2 regions of the Blautia hydrogenotrophica DSM 10507 genome follow, and region 2 is predicted to be linked to the other one. Evidence: riboswitches for the same ligand, from Rfam matches in the RefSeq annotation. Region 2 holds a riboswitch; the other holds the start of a gene.
The links. Region 2 has a riboswitch for thiamine pyrophosphate ahead of thiC (phosphomethylpyrimidine synthase ThiC). Riboswitches for the same ligand answer to the same signal wherever they lie in the genome.
Positions count from the first base shown of each region.

Region 1: linked by a shared signal. The riboswitch ahead of thiW (energy coupling factor transporter S component ThiW) and the one ahead of thiC (phosphomethylpyrimidine synthase ThiC) in region 2 are both predicted to bind thiamine pyrophosphate.

Region 1 is NZ_CP136423.1:1,521,946-1,525,366, reverse strand. It holds TPP riboswitch at 765-871, shown strand; gene thiW (energy coupling factor transporter S component ThiW) at 1,302-1,820, shown strand; gene thiM (hydroxyethylthiazole kinase) at 1,813-2,637, shown strand; partial or broken gene thiE (thiamine phosphate synthase) at 2,624-3,184, shown strand; gene thiD (bifunctional hydroxymethylpyrimidine kinase/phosphomethylpyrimidine kinase) at 3,290-3,421, shown strand, end outside.
Region 2 is NZ_CP136423.1:1,171,595-1,175,015, reverse strand. It holds gene BLHYD_RS05600 (SseB family protein) at 1-776, opposite strand, end outside; gene thiC (phosphomethylpyrimidine synthase ThiC) at 989-2,290, opposite strand; TPP riboswitch at 2,433-2,542, opposite strand; gene purD (phosphoribosylamine--glycine ligase) at 2,688-3,421, opposite strand, start outside.

The DNA of each region.
Region 1 (3,421 bases), 350 kb from region 2:
CCGGAGCGTTTCTGTTATAGGAAAATTCTTTCCAGTGACAATGCAAAGTGAGCAAGCCTATTTCCGTTTCCTTCTTCCCTCAGTCTTAAAGGAAGCTGCTCGCTTTGCGCTCCGCCGCAGACCGCCTTGCGGTGATATTCCTCATTGCGGCGTGTGCATCCTTCGCGGAGCGTTTCTATGTATAGGAAAATTTTTTCCAGTGACAATGCAAAGTGAGCAAGCCTGATTCCGTTTCCTTCTTCCCTCAGTCTTAAAGGAAGCTGCTCGCTTTGCGCTCCGCCGCAGACCGCCTTGCGGTGATATTCCTCATTGCGGCGTGTGCATCCTTCGCGGAGCGTTTCTATGTATAGGAAAATTTTTTCCTATACATAGAAAAAGGGCAATGCAAAACAGAGCTCCTGTCTCCTCCGCTTTGTTTTACATAGCCCTTACTCTCAAAATCACTGCGGCATCCGCACTCACAGCCGCAGAAATTCTGCTCAGATATTCTTACTGAATCCATTGCCTATTATATAGATTTCCCTCTGAAAAGTCAACCGAATGCCCATGTTTTAAAGGAAAAAGCATGCAGCAAATTACAGTTCAGATCTTCCACATCCCAAGACATACTCTCGCCAAACTGCTGCTTACAATGGTTTGTGTGCATCGCGAAGTATGTTACTGCTCACGAATTGTAAGTGAGTGAACGGTACCAATCGTTCCCCGCCCGACTATATATTTTTCAGAATACTTGCAAAAATCAAAATACAAGTGTATAATGTGGTTAATAAAAACAGGGGAGCTTGTACTTACAGGCTGAGAGGAAGTTTTGAACTTCGACCCTTTACCTGATGCGGATAATGCCGCCGTAGGAAGTCATGAACGAGAGATTTTTTACAGGAGGCATTCGACAATGCCTCCTGTTTTTCTGATATAGGAAAATTCTTTCCTATATCAGAAACGCTCCGCTAAAGATGCATACTCGCACAAGAGGTAATCACCGTAGGTGGCTGTGCTCGGCGTGTAAAGTAAAATGCACCCTCAAGATTGAGGGGATGGGGAGCTGACGTGGGTTTGCCCACTTTATACAGTTCAAGGAAAGGAGGTATTTTCACGGTCAATCCGTGACAGATTGAGGGGGAGCGCCCTGAATCTTGTATGACAGCGATGGGAAGCCGTGTTCCGGCGTGAGAGGAAGCCAGCAAGCTTCGACCGACCTTCCAAGGTTTTTCCATTTTCTCGGGAAAACCGTACTGAATTTTTGTGCAGGGAAGTGTCGGAAATATCGGCTGTTTTCTCTGTACCGCAAAGGAGCATCTTAAATGAAAACAAAAAATACTACAAGAAAGTTAATGTTGTCTGCCATGTTTGCATGTCTAGCCTACGTGTTAAACACCTTTGTCTACTTTCCAGCAATGGCACCTTTCCAGCATTTCGTGGATGTGTTGGCGGCCGTGTTTGTAGGCCCTTGGTATGGCTGCGCCAGCGCGTTTTTATGCGGAGCTTTACGTATGATGTCTGGACGTACCATTCAGGCAATCACCGGAGCAATCTTTGGCCCCATCATCGGCGGTCTACTCTATCGGAAAACCAAAAAGATTTACCTCGCCTATGTGGGAGAAATCATCGGCACTGGTATCTGCGGCGCACTGGCGTCCTACCCACTGATGAAATGGTTCTATGGCCTAGATCTTCAAAATTGGTACTACTACATCCCTTTTTATACCCCCGCCGCTGTGGTCGGCGGAGCGATGGGCGTCGCCGTCCTGCTTCTTTTAAGACGCAGCGGTGTCTTTCGCAGAATGCTCAGTGAATTGAATGGAGGCAACGATCATGTATGACTTTATCACCCCTCTGCACTGTGTGAGACAGAACCAACCTCTGATACAGTGCATCACAAATTTTGTAACTGTCAACGACTGTGCCAATATCATCCTTGCTACAGGCGGTTCCCCGTCTATGTCCCAGGACATCCGTGAGGTGGAAGAATCCGTATCAGGGGCTGACGCCCTGGTCTGTAACCTAGGAGCCATCGACTTTACCGCTTCCATGGTTGCAGCTGGAAAAAAAGCCAATCAATTGAAAAAGCCCGTCATCCTCGACCCAGTGGCCGCGGGCACAACCCAGCTTCGCCGGGAAGCATCCCGTACCCTGCTAGAACAGGTGCACTTTTCTGTCATCCGAGGAAATGCCTCTGAGATTCGCTTTCTATCCGGCCAGCAGTCCAGCGGAAGCGGCGTAGACGTAAGCCCAAAGGACGCTGCCACCATAGACAATCTTCCCGATGTCCTGGAAATGACTAGGTCCCTGGCACGAAAGGCAGGCAGCGTCATCGTCCTCTCCGGAGCGCTGGATGTTATCTCCGACGGGACGCGCAGTGTCGTCCTGCATAATGGCTGCCCGACCATGGCCCGCATCACCGGAAGCGGCTGTATGCTGACCGCCTTGATCGGTGCGTTCTGCGCGGCGACACCTGAAGATCTCTTCTGCGCGGCAGTTTCCGCGACGGCGGCAATGGGAGTCTGTGGAGAATTGGCAGAAAAAAGAAGACTCACGAACCAGACAGGAAATGCCACGTTCCGCACCGATCTCATTGACGCAATGTTCAACTTAACTGAAATACAGCTCAGGGAGGGAATTCACTATGAACTTTTCTAAAGAAGAAATCCGGCATTCCATGCTGCTCTACGCGATCACGGACCGCACATGGTTAAAAGAAGGGGAGACGCTGACATCCATCTGCGAGGACGTATTGAAGCATGGAGCGACTTTTTTGCAGATCAGAGAGAAAGATTTAGAACCGTCGGCTTTTCAAAAAGAAGCATTAGAACTAAAAGCTCTGTGCGCCAAATACCAAGTCCCCTTCGTGGTCAATGACAGTGTAGAGATCGCGCTGGCCATCGACGCAGACGGCGTCCATGTAGGGCAAGGTGATATCCAGGGTAAAAATCTGCGCGCTCTCATTGGAAAAGATAAAATCCTGGGAATCTCTGCGGCTACGGTAGCAGAAGCCGTCGCTGCCCAGGCCGCTGGAGCCGATTATATCGGTGTCGGCGCCGTATTTGGAACCAGCACAAAGAAAAACGCCCGCAATCTGTCCGTGGAAAAGCTAAGGGAAATCTGTGCTGCTGTCACGATTCCAGTGGTGGCCATCGGCGGCATCCATGCCTTGAATCTGCGAAAACTTTCCGGCAGTCAGGTAGACGGCGTTGCTGTGATCTCTGCGATATTCTCCTCGGACAACCCGGGAAAAGCGACCTCAGACCTACTAAGCTTAGCCAGACAGCTAGTACAACCTACCCCTCGCCTGATGAGGACGGCGCTTTCCATCGCCGGCAGTGACTGTAGCGGAGGCGCCGGTATTCAGGCAGACTTAAAAACTATGACCATGAACGGTGTATATGCCATGAGTGCCATCACCGCTCTCACGGCCCAAAATACA
Region 2 (3,421 bases):
TTTAGCTGTTCTCGCTGAAGCATCAAATTGATTCCTGCCGGATTCAGCACATACCCTTTTGCCTGTTTTGCCAAAAGACCAGGCATTTTTTGAAAATCTACTTTTAGGAATCCCAGTTTTCTTTCTGCGGCAAACTTCTGAAACTCCATCACATCTGAAAAACACGGCTGATAGATGTCTCCTACTTTATTCTTGACAAAAGGAACATTGAATTTCCTCTCCTCGCCTTCTCCTTTTATATCCACAGCCAGAAGAAACTTAGACCGTATGATGTTTGCCACCAATTCTTCCTCCAAAGATCGGATATCCCCTTTCTCCTCTGGCGGTAGATTTCTACGCCACGCCTGCATAAAATATATTCCTGACAACTGCAAAGTAGGATTCAAAAGCGGCTTCTTCTCCTCAGGAATCTTTGAAAAATCTGCCTGGACTGCCACATCTTTCAGCTCAATTTTTCGTTCCTCATCTCCTTTTTTGTACAGGATCGCGTTGACACCGATTCCATAGAGATTCCCATAAAATCTATTGTACATGGACTTCTCCACCCTCGTGGCCTGCATCAGATTTTTTTGCTCCACCTGCGCTTTGACATACGCTTTTAGATCTTCCTCTCTCTCAAAGACAAGTATCTGATCGTCAAAATCTATCGGATCACACATCACATAAGGCATTCTTGTACTCACAGAGAAGGGTACGTAAAAGCAATCTGCAGTCTGTAAATTTTTAATGATACTTTCTCTCGTCATTTTTTTATCCTTTCTAACTGCTCCTATCATTCTATAACACCTCCCAGTATTGGAAGGTAAGCCTCGATTTGTACATTGTACCGTCTTTCTTCTGTTCTTGTCAATAAACCATCTGACAAAGCACCTGACTGATACTCCTTAATATACTTCTTTCCAAAAGCCTCCTTATAATACAGAAAAGGACTGCCTGAAGCAATCCTTTCCTTTCAATATCGACAACTCCCACAATATACTTTTATTGTCTAGTCCATAATATCCACATTTTCCCCGCGAAGTATTTTATTAATATTTCTCACCGCGCACATCTTTCCACACATGGTACAGGTATCCTCTCTCTCAGGAGTGGATTCCGCACGATAACGTCTGGCTTTTTCCTCATCAATCGCCAATTCGAACTGTCTGTCCCAATCCAGATTTCTCCTGGCCTCACTCATCTCGTAGTCCCAGTCACTGGCCCCTGGAAGACCTTTTGCCACATCCGCAGCATGGGCGGCGATTTTGGAGGCAATGATTCCTTCTTTCACATCTTCCAGATTTGGAAGTCTCAAATGCTCTGCTGGAGTTACATAGCACAAAAATGAAGCACCGTAAGTAGCCGCAATCGCTCCGCCGATCGCTGCGGTGATATGGTCATAGCCTGGCGCTACATCCGTCACCAGAGGTCCCAACACGTAAAAAGGAGCTCCCTTACAGATGGTCTGCTCAATCTCCATGTTAGCCCGAATCTGATTCAAAGGCATATGTCCTGGGCCTTCAATCATGATCTGCACATTTTTCTCCCAGGCCCTCATCGTCAGTTCTCCCAAAGTCACCAGCTCTTCGATCTGTGGAATGTCCCCTGCGTCTGCAATGCTTCCTGGACGACATGCATCTCCCAGGCTCAAAGTGACATCGTACTGCTGGCAGATGTCCAAGATCTCATCGTAATATTCATAAAATGGATTTTCATTTCCGGTCAGCTCCATCCAAGCAAAAATGATAGAACCGCCTCTGGATACAATATTTGTGTGACGTTTTGCCTTTTTAAAACGCTCCGCAGTAGCTTTATTGATTCCGCAGTGTATCGTCATAAAATCCACACCGTCCTCTGCGTGCATTTTGACAATGTCAATCCACTGGCGGGAAGTAATCGCTTTCAATGCCTTATTGTAATAGACCACAGCGTCATAGATTGGCACCGTTCCTAGGACTGCAGGGCACTCTGCTGTCAGTTTGCGGCGAAACACCTGTGTATCCCCGAAAGAACTCAAATCCATAATTGCCTCGGCTCCCATTTTCACCGCTTCCATCACTTTGGACATCTCCAAATCTAGATCTAGACAATCTTTGGAAGTTCCCAGATTCACATTGATCTTTGTCTTTAAAGCTCTGCCAATCCCATGGGGTTTCAGACATTTGTGATTCTTGTTGGCTGGAATCACCACCTGTCCTTTCGCCACCAAGTCCCGCAGCGCCTCCGTACTAATCTGTTCTTCTGCCGCGACTGCCTTCATTTCCTCTGTGATAATTCCCCGTTTTGCTGCATCCATCTGTGTCGTATACATACCTCTTCCTCCTTGTCATGGTTCCTGTAACTTTGAGTGCCTTTCGTCGTACAGGACATCCCAGAGGAAAGATCATATAGGAGATTCCAGAGACACCTCCTATAAAAAAATCCTCCTGGAATAATCCAAGAGGGTATGATAACAAAATCCTTTCATGACTCCCTACGCTGGCATTATCCAGATACAGGTTCTAGGGTTAAAAACTTCTCGCTTTTTCTCAGCCGATTCTCATCAGCACCCCTGTGTTTGTTTTATTATTATCATAATAAACGAATCGCCCTAAAAAGTCAAGTAAAAGAGACGGAGCGTTTCTGTTATGGGAAAGGCTGAATAGTATTTCCACTTCATCGCGCAACGCGCATTTCCGTGGAAACACTATCCAGCCTTGCTCTAAACTTTATGCCTCATCAATCGCTTTTCCGATATCGTGTCGCATATATTTATTTGCAAAAGATATCCATTCCGTGGCCTCATAAGCGTTTTTTCTGGCCTCCTTCAGATTGGCTCCTTTCGCAGTGATTCCCAGAACACGACCTCCATTTGTCACAATCTGTCCATCTTCCAGCTTTGTTCCCGCGTGGAAGCAGTAATATCCATCTTTGCCCTGGAAATTTTCAAAGCCAGTAATCGGAATCCCCTTCTCATATTTCACCGGATAGCCCTCCGATGCCAATACGACGCAGACTGCTGCATTGTCCTCAAACTGCAACTCAATCTCATCCAGCTTGCCGTCGATACAGGCCTCCATGACTTCTACGATATCATTTTTCATTCTCGGCAGCACTACCTGAGCCTCAGGATCTCCAAAACGGGCGTTGTATTCTAATACTTTTGGGCCTTGCTCTGTCAACATCAGACCAAAAAAGATAATTCCCGTAAACGGTCTTCCCTCTGCTCTCATCGCATCCACAGTAGGCTGATAAATATGCTTCTGGCAGTACTCGTCAATCTCCTTCGTATAAAACGGGCTGGGTGAAAACGTTCCCATTCCGCCAGTATTCAATCCCTGATCGCCATCCTTGGCACGTTTATGGTCCTGCGCCGATGTCATCGTCTTAATCGTAGTTCCATCCACATAAGATAATACTGAGACTTCCCGACCAGTCATAAACTCTTCAACGACCAAGGTGT